4 regions of the Micromonospora sp. NRRL B-16802 genome follow, and region 3 is predicted to be linked to each of the others. Evidence: riboswitches for the same ligand, from Rfam matches in the RefSeq annotation. Region 3 holds a riboswitch; each other region holds the start of a gene.
The links. A riboswitch is a leader RNA that binds a small molecule or an ion and turns the genes downstream of it on or off. The one in region 3 is predicted to bind cyclic di-AMP.

Region 1 (2,903 bases), on a different contig from region 3:
CCGGGGTGCAGATGCAGCTCGGGGTGGTCGTTCGGCTGATCCACAGTTACCGTCAGCTGCGGCGTGGGCGCGAAGACCATCACGTGCCCGCTCACCGGTCATCCCCGTTCATGCGTCCACCCTTCGTCACGACCGGTGATACCCCAACAGCCGACGGTAGTGATAACGCGCCGCCAATGCCCGGGCAACGGCCGGTGTCCGTCCGGGCGTTGCCAGCCCCACCTGTGTACGGGACGATCGTGCGACCCATCGACGGCGGGAGACGGCGTGCTCAGCAGCGACACGTTCAGCTACACCGTGCAGGCCCGCTGTTCGCTCGCCGACGCGGCGGCCCTGCTTGGCGACCTGAGCCGCCAGGGCGAGCTGCATCCACTCATCGTCCGGGTGCGGCGAGTTCCGCCCCGGGACGGAGCCGTGGCCAGCTACACCATCAACGACCGGCTGGTCGCCGGCCCGGTGCGCTTCCGAACCACCTATCACGCGGACGTGCTGACCCTCGACGACGACGAGATCGTCACCGTCGCACGCCAGTGGCCGGCCACCACCGTGCGTAACCACACACGTCTACGCGCCGAGCCCGACGGCCTGGTCCGGATCGACGTCGAGATCACCCTGCGGGCACCGAAACCCCTTTTCCGGTACGCCTTCAGCCAGGCCCGCGTCGCCCACCTGGCCCTGGCGGCCCGGCTGGGAGCGGCCCTCGACCGCAGCGACAACCCCCCACCGTCGACCTGACCCAGCCCGCCCCGCTGGCCCTCCGCGCTGCGCGGCGCGAACAGGACGGGCTGCGCCCGCTGACGCACACCGGCCGACGCCCCCCGTGGGGGAGGCGCCGGCCGGGTCGGGGTCGATCAGTACACGGACAGGTGTACGTGGTTCGTGTGGTCGCTGGACGGGTCGCCGTTCGCCCCGCTGTACGACTTCCACCCGCTGCTGGGCAGCCAGATCTGCCTGTACCAGATCACGTACAGCACGGCGAGCCGGTCGGCGTTGCGGATGAAGTACGCGGCGAGGTTGTTGCCGTACGTCTTGTCGCCGCCGGTGGCGTCCCCACCGAAGCCGTTCTTCTGCGCGGCGAAGTCGCAGGCGCGACCCTTCGGGTGCTCGCCGGAGCCGCCGGAGCGGTGGCAGGAGACGTACCTGGTGAAGCCTGCGGCCTTGGCCTGGTTGAGGGCGTGCAGGGTGCGTGGGGTGATGCAGCCGTTGGCCGGGGTGGGGTCGTTGACGCTGCACGACTCGGACGGCCAGGAGCCGTCGGAGTTGCGCGGCGCGGGCTTGGCGTTGGCGGTGGAGGTGCCCCGGTTGGAGCCGGAGTCGGAGGCGGTGGACTGCTGCCTGGTGTTGGCAACGGTCAGGGCGCGTTCGGCCTGCTCCTTGCGCTTGGCCATCACCTCGACCTGCTTGCGCTGCTCGCGGATCTCGCCGTCGAGGGCGACGCGGGTGCGGTTGGCCTCGTCCTTCGTGGCGATCAGGTCGCGCAGCACCCGGTCCTCGTTGGCGGCGACCACGTCCAGCGCGGCGGCGCGGTCCATGAAGCCTTCGGGGGTGTTGGTGTTGAGCAGCGCCGAGACGGTGCTGAGCCGGCCGGTGCGGTACGCGACGCCGGCGATCTCTCCGACCTTGCCGCTGCGCTCGTTCATCTCGGCTTCGGTGGTCTTGAGCTTGGCGGCGAGTTGCTGCTGCCGCTGGACCGAGGTGTCCAGGGCGCGCTTCGCGTCCAGGTAGCCCTTGCTGGCCGCGTCCAGTGCGGCGCGCAGGGCCGGGGTGCCGCCCTCTTCGTCGTTGTCGGGTGCCGCGGCCCGCTGGGTGGCCGGGGGAGCGGCCGAGGCGGCGCCGGCGGGGATGGCGACGCCGAGGGTGAACATCATGACGATCAGCGCCGCCAATCGGGCGGCGGGGGGTCGTGCTCGTGCCACTGCGCATGTCCTTCCGTCAGCCGCCGACCGGGTTAGCTGACGGGTTCGGGACGGAAGATCCCTACCGCTGACGCGGATGCACCCCAGGAACATGGTTCCCCGGTTCGCCCTCTCGGGTGATTAGGCGGCGGCCGCCACCGGCACCGGGAGGGCGCCGCCGGGTGGTGGCCGGGAGCCAGCCTACCGGTGCTCATGGGGCTGGTGCAGCCATTGTGACTGACGGTGTGCACGGCGCTACCCAAAAAGCCGACAAAAGGGATTAAGGGCGGAATCTCGCCCTACCAGGTGACGGCACCGCAGGCCCCCGGGGCCGCGCCGGGCTCGATCTGGAGCGTGGCGTGTTCGATCCGGAACTCCTCCTGCAGGGCGGTGCGTGCCGCGGTGAGCACGGTGCCGACCTCCGCGTCGGGTGCCATTGTCAGGTGTGCGGAGGCCACGTCCATGCCCGAGGTGAGCGTCCAGACGTGCAGGTCGTGCACCTCGACCACGCCGGGTACGGCGGCGAGCCGGTCGTGCACGGCGGTGACCTGGAGGTGTTCCGGGGCGGCCTGCACGAGGATGCGGACCGCGGCGCGGCCGAGCCGCCAGGTGCGCGGCAGGATGAACACGCCGATGGCGACCGCGACCAGCGGGTCGGCCCACCACCAGTCGGTGACCGCGATGAGCAGCGCCGCGCCGATCACGCCGAGCGAGCCGAGCAGGTCGCCGAGCACCTCCAGGTAGGCGCCCTGGAGGTTGATGCTGTCCCGGGCGCCGGCGCGGAGCAGGGCGAACGCGACCACATTGGCGAGCAGGCCGAGCACGGCGACCACGAGCATCGGGCCGACCACCACCTCGTGCGGGTCGCCGAACCGGCCGATCGCCTCGATCAACACGTAGATCGCCACGCCGGAGAGTAGGACGGCGTTGGCAAGGGCGGCCAGCACCTCGAGGCGGTAGAGCCCGAAGGTGCGCTGTGGGTCGCGGGCGGCCCGTTGGGTTGCGGTG
Region 2 (2,903 bases), on a different contig from region 3:
CGGCCGCCACCGGCACCGCACCCGTGGGGCACCTGCGCGCGGTGGTCGACGCGGTGCTGCCCAGCCTGCGGCGCGCCACGACCGAGGGTGTGGACGACATCGACGGCATCGTCGACATCCACATCGCGCAGACTGTCGAGACGCTGCTCGGACAGTCGCCGGTACTGGCCGAGGCGGTGGAGCAGGGCCGTTGCGCGGTGGTGGGAATGTCGTACCGCCTGGCCATCGGTGGGGTGCGTCCGGTGACCGCCGTGCCGGTCGGTGCCGCGACCCTCGACGTGCCCAGCGTCCCGGACGGCCCGGCCGCGACCGCCGCTGCCTGACAGGACCCGGACCGCCGACCCGCCACGTGCGACGAGGGCCGCCCCGCGTGCTGCGGGGCGGCCCTCGTCTGCGGTACGTGCCGTCAGAGCAGTGACATGTGGACGTGGTCGGTGTGGTTCGACGGTCCGCTGTACGAGCTCCACCCGGTCGCCGGGAACCAGATCTGCCGGTTCCAGATCACGTAGTAGATGCCGAGTCGGTCGGCGTTGCGGATGAGGAACGCGGCGACGTTGTTGCCGTACTTGCGGGTGTCCTCGTTGTGCCACGGGGAGAAGCCGCTCTTCTGAAGCGACCAGTCGCAGGCGCGGCCCTTCGGGTGCTCCCACGGCCCGCCGGGGCGGTAGCAGCCGACGAACCGGGTGAAGCCGGCCCGCCTGACCTCCTTGTAGGCGTGCAGGGTGCGTGGTGTGACGCAGCCGGAGGTGGTCGGGTCGTCCTCGCTGCACGACTGCGGCTTCCAGTCGCCGTCGGCGGTGCGACCCGGGCCGATCCTCGCGACCGGCGAGGTGGCGTCCACGAGACCGCCTGTGAAGCCCTTGCCGCCGACGAGGGAGAGCGCCTTGTCCGCCTCGCTCTTGCGCTTGGCCATCAGGGCTGTCTGCTTCTGCTGCTCGCGGACCTCCGTGTCGAGGGCCAGCTTGGCCTGCTCGGCGCGGGACTTGACCGCGTTGACCTCGGCGAGCTTCTTCTCGTTGACCATGTTGAGCTCGTCGAGCGCCGCGGCCCGCTTGACGAAGGTGTCGGGGGCGGTGCTGTCCAGCAGCATCGCCATCGCGCCGACGCGGCCGGTGCGGTACGACTGGGCGGCGATCTGCGCGACCTGCGGTTCCAACGCGTCCAGGTCGGCCCTGGCCCGCTCGACCTCGATCGCCAACTCCAGCTGTCGCTTCTTGGATTTGTCCAGCTTGGACTTTGCCGCGGAGTAGTCGCGGTTGGCCTGCTCGATGACGTCGTTGAGCAGCTTCGGCTCGCCGTCCTCCTCGTGCCCGGACGGGGTGGGGGTCGTCGGGGCGGCATGGGCCGGTACGGGCCCGGCGAGCACGGTCAGTGCGGCGATCACGGCCACCACAGGTGTCAACCAGCGGCGTAGGGGTGCCGTCACAATGTTCCCTTCCGTCGACCGCCGACCGGGTTAGCTGACGGGTTCGGGGCGGAAGTGGCCCCTACCGCTGGCGCGGATTCACCCCAGGTACCTGGGTCCCCGGCTCGCCGGTTGGCGATTGGGCGGTGGCACCGCAGGCGCCGCTTCGCGCCTTCATCGGTAACCGGCAGCGAGGTTACCCGAGAGTCGGCCGGGTGAGCTACGCCTGGATGCCCATCAAAAGCGTCATATCGCCATGGCGTTGAGTGACCAGTGCTGCTGTCGTCGGGGCGAGGGCCCGATCTGGTCACGCTGAGGAGTGTCACCATGCCGTCTTCGTGCTCCTGTCCGGCTCTGGCCACTGGTCGGTGGCGGTGGATGGGGATGGGGTGTGCTCGGGGTCGGGCCGGCCCGCGCGTGGACGGCTGAGGGCGGCCAGTACGTCGGCTCGCTCCGGTCGCGGCCGGGGCGCGTCGCCGGTCGGGGTCGACCCGGCGGCGGTCACCAGGGCGGCCAGCCCGGTGGTAAGCGGTACGGCGGCGATCAGGCCGAGCGTGGCGACCGCGCTGCGGACGATCTCCTGCGCCAGGAACTCGCTTGTCAGGATCTGTGTGATGGGTCGTGTGTCGGCGGTGAGCAGGAGCAGCAGCGGCAGCGAGGCGCCCGCGTACGCCAGGACGATGGTGTTGACCGTGGAGGCGATGTGGGCGCGGCCGACCCGCGTGGCCGCCCGGTAGAGCTGCAACCGGCTCAGCCCCGGGTTGGCGTTCGCCAGCTCGGTGACGGTGGCGGCCTGGGTGACAGTCACGTCGTCGAGTACGCCGAGTGAGCCGATGATGATTCCGGCGAGCAGCAGGCCGTGCAGGTCCACGTCGGCCTGGAACATCGACAGCGTGGTGGCGTCCTCGCTGCCGAAGCCGGTCAGGTTGGTGGCGGCCGTGGCGATTGTGGCGAGCACTCCGGTGAGGATCAGGCTGCCCAGGGTGCCGAGGACCGCGACCGAGGTCTGTGCGGTGACCCCGTGGGTCAGATAGAGCACCACGAACATGATGAGCGCGGCGCCGACCACCGCCACCAGCAGCGGTGACCCACCGGCGGCGATGCCCGGCAGCACGAAGGTGAGCAGGATGGCGAAGCTGGCCGCGAGCCCCGCCAGCGCGGCGAGGCCCCGCCACCGGCCGAACGCGACGATCGCGGCGGCGAAGACCACCGCCAGCCACAGCAGCGGCGTTCCCCGCTGGTGCTCGGCGATGTTCCAACTGCTGGCGGCGGGATCGGTCGGGTCGGTCAGCTCGACCATTATGACGTCGTCGCCGACCTCGACCCGGGGCGCGCCCGGCCCGGCGGGAATCGGGGTCTGGACCTGCTGGCCGGCGTTCGGCCCGTCCTCGACGCGGACGTCCACCGTGCCGCAGGGTCCGGCCGACGGGCCGCCCTCGGGTGCCGGCGCTGGCGGGCAGGGTTCGGTAACCACCCGGGTCACGGTGCCGTGGTACCG
Region 3 (2,903 bases):
CGACCTGACCTCGGTGGTCGAGGTGCCCGACGGCGAGCCGTTCGTGCTGCACCCGGGCGAGTTCGTACTTGCCTCGACGCTTGAGGTGATCTCCCTCGGCGAGCAGCTCGCCGGCCGTCTGGAGGGCAAGTCCAGCCTGGGCCGTCTCGGACTGCTCACCCACTCCACCGCCGGCTTCATCGACCCGGGTTTCTCCGGTCACGTGACGCTGGAGCTGTCAAACGTGGCGAACCTGCCGATCACCCTCTGGCCGGGCATGAAGATCGGGCAGCTGTGCATCTTCCGGCTCTCCTCGCCGGCCGAGCACCCGTACGGCTCGGTGGTCTACGGCTCGCGCTACCAGGGCCAGCGGGGGCCGACGCCGAGCCGCTCCTGGCAGAACTGGCGCGCCTGGCCGACCCGTTGAGCCGCACGCCCGTCCGGTGTTAGTAAGGGGCCCCTTCTCTACACGAGGCGTTAGGAAGGGGCCCCTCCTTACACCTCAGCCGGGACGGCCGTAACTGTGGATCGGGCCGTCGTCGACCTTCTTCATCTTGACGGGTTGACCGGCCTGGGAGGCGTGCACCACCCAGCCGTCACCGACGTACATGCCCACGTGGTGGATGTCGCTGTAGTAGAAGACCAGGTCACCGGGGCGGAGGTCGGCGCGGCTGACGTCCTTTGTCACCCGGCTCTGCTGCGCGGCGTTGTGCGGCAGTGACACGCCGGCCTTGGCCCACGCGGCAAGCATCAGCCCCGAGCAGTCGTACGAGTTCGGGCCCTCGGCGCCCCACACGTAGGGCTTGCCGATCTGGGCGCAGGCGAACTTGACCGCCGTGCCCGCCCCGCCTCCGGGGTAGCTGGCCGGGCAGGGCGCCGGACGCAGCGGACCCCCGCCGCCGTTGCCGTACACCTTGAGGCGCAGCTTCTGTAGCTTGTCGATCTCGGCGTTGATCTGCTTCTTCTTCGCCGCCAACTGCGCCTCGGTCAGGGTCAGCTCGGCGACCAACTCGTCCAGCGGCGCCTTCTGCCGGGCCAACTCGTCGCGCAGGTCGGCCACCTGCTTCACGTCCTGCTGCTGGTTGTGGGCGAACCGGTCGAGCATTTCGAGCTGGCCGACCATCTCGCTTGGCGAGCGGCTGCCGAGCATCGCGTTGACAGTGGAGACGTTCTCACCCATGTACGCGCGGACGGCCAGGGCGCTGACCTTGTCCATGGCGGCGTCGACCTGGCGCTCCAGCGGGGCGATCCTGGCGGCCAGCGCGCTTGCCTGCTTACGCTTGGCGGCCAGCTCGGTGCGGGTGGAGTTGTGCCGTTCGATGATCGGTTCGAGCTTGTTCCAGTCGGCGTCGATCTGGCGTTCGATCTCGGCGACGGACGGGTCCGCGTGCGCGGCCGTGGCGCTGCCGGTCAGGACGACGGCGACGCCGACCATGGCGGCGAGAGCTGTGGTGAAGCGGGACCAGCGTTGACGCGGCACGATCGACAGGGGGTCGGCTGAGGCCGACCGCTCGGACGACGGCCGCGGGGCATGGAGTGCCACCGGGGTTCCGTACTCCTTCTTCCTGACCGCCTACCGGGTTAGCTGACGGGTTCGGGCGGGAAGTCGACGCCCTACCGCACGATCTGCGGATTCACCCCGAGGGAACCTGGGTCCCCGGCTCACTCGTCGAGCGACTCGGCGGTGCCGGTCCGTTACCGCCCGGGATGGGCAGACCTGCTACCGGGCCGACGATTGACCAGAGTAGAGATGACCGTTACCGATCCGCAACCCGTGCGGCAGTGACACTCCGTGGCGATTCTGCGGGGTCACGGACCGTGCGCGAAGGTTTTTTTCTGCCTGTATCCGAATATGGAAAGGTATTGACGGGAGCTCCCGGCCGGCGGGAGGGTGACCTCACAGTTACCCACGCAATCTAGGGGGTTCGATGCACCGTCCAACCCTGCCGTCCCGTCGGCGCACATTGCTGGTCACCGCCGTGGTCGCCGTGACCGTGGTGCCACTGCCCGCCGGTCCGGTCGCCGCCGCACCAACGGCCGACCGCCAGCAGCAGTACGCTGCCGCAGCGAGCGAGTACGGCGTACCGACCGACGTGCTGCTCGGGGTCTCCTATCTGGAGTCCCGCTGGGACAGCAACGCCGGCACGCCCAGCACCAGCGGCGGCTACGGCCCGATGCACCTGACCGACGCCCGGCACGTGACCGCCCTGCCCGGGCGCGGGCACCACGACACCGGCACCGAGGACCCGCGCGGCGACGACTCGCGTACCGCGCTGGCACCCCGCGAAGCCTCGGAGCCCGCGCCGCCCAGCGCCGCCCTGCAAACGGTCGACGCCGCCGCCGCGCTGACCGGCGTGGCCCCGGAGTCGCTGCGCACCGACCCGAACGCGAACATCCGGGGCGGGGCGGCGCTGCTGGCGTCGTACCAGCGGGAGCTTGGCGCACCGATCGGCACCGGCACCGACCCGGCTGCCTGGTACGGCGCGGTTGCCCGTTACGCAGGCGCGGACAGCGCCGACGCCGCGGCGGCCTTCGCCGACGAGGTCTTCACCACCATCGGCGCCGGCGAGTCCCGGGTGACCGACGACGGCCAGCGGGTCACCCTGCCGGCCCGCACGGTACGGCCGGATCGAACCTGGCTGGACCGGCTGGGCCTGCGCAAGCTCGCCCGCCCGGACGGGCTGGAGTGCCCCCGCACCATCTCCTGTGAGTGGATCCCGGCGCCGTACGAGGCGTTCGGCGACGGGGACTACGGCAACCACGACCTCTCCGACCGGCCCAAGCGGCAGAAGATCGAGTACATCGTCATCCACGACACCGAGGCGAGCTGGGCCACCACCCTGAAGCTCGTCCAAGATCCGACCTACGTGAGCTGGCACTACTCGCTGCGCTCGGTGGACGGGCACATCGCCCAGCACGTCAAG
Region 4 (2,903 bases), on a different contig from region 3:
CACCGCCGACGGCCGCCCCGCAGTGGGACGGCCACGACGAGACACCGGACAACTGGTCCACCCAGGAGTCCTTCCACCCGCGGCGGACCCGGTCCGGCGAAGCGGTCTCGGCGTCGCGGGCTTCGGCCGCCTGACGCCTCCGCCACGTCAGCGACACGCCAGCGGGCGCCCGACCGGAATCCGATCGGGCGCCCGCTGTGTCGTACGTCAGAGGCTGAGCCGCTGCCCGGGGAAGATCAGGCCCGGGTCGGCACCGACGACCTGCCGGTTGCGCTCGTAGAGGGCCTGCCAGCCGCCGTCCTGCCGGTGGCTCTGCGCGATCTCCGACAGGGTGTCGCCCGACTTCACCACATAGGTGTCGCCGCTGGCCGCCGGGGCGGTGCGCTTGTTACTGCGGGTCGCCGGCTGCTCACCGCGCGACGACCGCTGGGCGGGCTTGTCGGCCTTCGGAGTGGACTTCGACTTGGCGGTCGACTTCGACTTCGTGGTGGGCTTCGTCGAGGACTTCGTGGCCGAGCCGCCCGACGCCCCGGCCTTCTTGCCGCAGGTCGGCCACGCGCCGATGCCCTGCCCCTTGAGCACCTTCTCGGCGATGGTGATCTGCTCGCTGCGGCTCGCCAGGTCGGCGCGGGCGGCGTACTTCTTGCCGCCGTAGCCGGCCCAGGTGCTCTGCGAGAACTGCAACCCGCCGTAGTAGCCGTTGCCGGTGTTGATCTTCCAGTTGCCACCGGACTCGCACTTGGCGATGGCGTCCCAGTTGACGGCGGCCTGGGCCGGGGCGGCCGGGCCGAAGAGCGCCACGGCACCGGTGACCGCGCCGACGGCCAGGGTGCCGACGGCGATACGGCGGGTGCTGACCCGTCGATGACGGGGGGTATAGACAGACGTCATGAGTGTGCTTCCTCCACGCCGGCGAGGTGAGCTGTCGGGTTCGGGCCGAGGAGCCCGGCCGCGCGATGGCGGCTTCACCCCGAGGTGACGATGCACCGAGGAACGTTTGGGTCCCCCGCTCCTGCCCGGGTGACTGGGTTCCGACGACCGGGGGCAGGATTTGGCGTTACCGGTCGTGGCGTCCGCGATGGCGAACCCGACCGACGTTAGGCACGGCCGGCATCGATCGCCCAACCCCTGTGAAGTTCTTCACCGGGCCGCGCTGAGCGGCGCGCTCAGCGGTTGCGGGCGGCGTCCAGCTCTGCAGCGGCCATGATGGACCGCTTCCGATCAGATCTGCCGATCCCCGGCCGGTGGAGCCCGACAACGCGGGCCACCACCGGCCGGGGCACCTGGCTACAGGGTGCGGGCCAGCCGGTCGGCGAGCGTACGGGTGAAGCGGGCCGGGTCGGCCAGGTCGCCGCCCTCGGCGAGCACCGCCAGGCCGTACAGCAGCTCGGCGGTTTCGGTGAGGGTCTCGGCGGAATCGCCCTGCTCGTGGGCCTTGCGCAGCGCGGCTACCAGAGGATGACCGGGATTGATCTCCAGGATGCGCTTCGTCGACGGGATCTCGTGCCCCATCGCCCGGTACATCTTCTCCAGTGTCGGCGTGAGGTCGTGCGCGTCACCCACCACACAGGCCGGTGAGGTGGTGAGCCGCGACGACAGGCGGACCTCCCGGACGCTGTCGGCAAGGGTCGTGCCGAGCCAGTCCACGAGCGCCGCGAACTCCTGCCGCTGCTGCTCGCGCTCGGACTCGGCCTGCTGCTTTTCCTCGTCGGTGTCCAGGTCGACCTCGCCCTTGGCGATCGAGCGCAGCGGCCGGCCGTCGTACGTGCCGACCCGCTCCACCCACACCTCGTCGACAGGGTCGGTGAGCAGCAGCACCTCGTGGCCCTTGGCCCGGAACGCCTCCAGGTGCGGGGAGTTCTCGATGGTGGCCCGGGAGTCGCCGGTGGCGTACCAGATGTCGCTCTGGCCGTCCTTCATCCGGGAGACGTAGCCGGCCAGGTCGGTGAGCTCGGCCGGGTCGTGGGTGGAGGCCACCGACAGGATCTCCAGCAGGGTGTCGCGGTTGTCGGTGTCGTCGATGAGCCCTTCCTTGACGACAGTGCCGAACTCCTTCCAGAAGGTCTGGTAGCGCTCGGCGTGGTTGGCCTTGAGGTCCTTGACTGCGGCGAGGACCTTCTTCACCAGGCGGCGGCGGACGATCTGGATCTGGCGGTCCTGCTGGAGGATCTCCCGGGAGATGTTCAGCGACAGGTCGTGGGCGTCGACCACTCCCTTGACGAAGCGCAGGTAGGTGGGGACCAGCGCCTCGCAGTCGTCCATGATGAACACGCGCTTGACGTAGAGCTGGACGCCCCGGCGGCCCTGCGGGGAGAACAGGTCCAGTGGGGCGTGGCTGGGCAGGAAGAGCAGCGCCTCGTACTCGAAGGTGCCCTCGCCCTTCATGTGCACGACCTCGAGCGGGTCGGCCCAGTCGTGGCTGACGTGTTTGTAGAACTCGTTGTACTCGGCGGCGTCGACCTCGTCGCGGGGTCGCGCCCAGAGCGCCTTCATCGAGTTGAGGGTCTGCACCTCGCTGGTGGGGTCCGCGCCGTCGGTGCCGGGGCGTTCGACGGTCATCCGGATCGGCCAGGCGATGAAGTCGGAGTATCGCTTGACGATCTCGCGGATGGTCCACTCGGCGGTGTAGTCGTGCAGGTTGTCCTCGGTGTCGGCGGGCTTGAGGTGCAGGGTCACCGCCGTGCCCTGGGGTGCCTCGGCGACGGGCTCGATCGAGTACGTCCCCTCGCCTGTGGACTCCCAGCGGGTGCCGCCGGTCTCGCCGGCCTTGCGGGTCAGCAGGGTTACCCGGTCGGCGACCATGAACGCGGCGTAGAAGCCGACGCCGAACTGGCCGATCAGGTCCTGCGAGGCGCGGGCGTCGGCGGACTCCCGTAGTTGGCGCAGCAGCTCGGCGGTGCCGG

Region 1: it holds a riboswitch for cyclic di-AMP, as region 3 does, so the genes downstream of both, ADK66_RS07370 (hypothetical protein) here and ADK66_RS01520 (NlpC/P60 family protein) in region 3, are expected to answer to the same signal.
Region 2: it holds a riboswitch for cyclic di-AMP, as region 3 does, so the genes downstream of both, ADK66_RS23675 (hypothetical protein) here and ADK66_RS01520 (NlpC/P60 family protein) in region 3, are expected to answer to the same signal.
Region 4: it holds a riboswitch for cyclic di-AMP, as region 3 does, so the genes downstream of both, ADK66_RS16540 (transglycosylase family protein) here and ADK66_RS01520 (NlpC/P60 family protein) in region 3, are expected to answer to the same signal.

The regions. Positions count from the first base shown of each region.
Region 1 covers NZ_LGEB01000048.1:3,808-6,710, forward strand. Annotated here, with positions in the region: gene ADK66_RS07360 (1-phosphofructokinase family hexose kinase) at 1-80, opposite strand, end outside; gene ADK66_RS07365 (SRPBCC family protein) at 268-735, shown strand; gene ADK66_RS07370 (hypothetical protein) at 852-1,868, opposite strand; cyclic di-AMP (ydaO/yuaA leader) riboswitch at 1,922-2,053, opposite strand; gene ADK66_RS07375 (cation diffusion facilitator family transporter) at 2,195-2,903, opposite strand, start outside.
Region 2 covers NZ_LGEB01000086.1:119,059-121,961, forward strand. Annotated here, with positions in the region: gene ADK66_RS23670 (carbonic anhydrase) at 1-323, shown strand, start outside; gene ADK66_RS23675 (hypothetical protein) at 407-1,426, opposite strand; cyclic di-AMP (ydaO/yuaA leader) riboswitch at 1,431-1,561, opposite strand; gene ADK66_RS23680 (YibE/F family protein) at 1,728-2,903, opposite strand, start outside.
Region 3 covers NZ_LGEB01000001.1:323,160-326,062, reverse strand. Annotated here, with positions in the region: gene dcd (dCTP deaminase) at 1-406, shown strand, start outside; gene ADK66_RS01520 (NlpC/P60 family protein) at 482-1,522, opposite strand; cyclic di-AMP (ydaO/yuaA leader) riboswitch at 1,536-1,673, opposite strand; gene ADK66_RS01515 (N-acetylmuramoyl-L-alanine amidase) at 1,908-2,903, shown strand, end outside.
Region 4 covers NZ_LGEB01000062.1:41,197-44,099, forward strand. Annotated here, with positions in the region: gene ADK66_RS16535 (hypothetical protein) at 1-134, shown strand, start outside; gene ADK66_RS16540 (transglycosylase family protein) at 208-891, opposite strand; cyclic di-AMP (ydaO/yuaA leader) riboswitch at 894-1,067, opposite strand; gene htpG (molecular chaperone HtpG) at 1,288-2,903, opposite strand, start outside.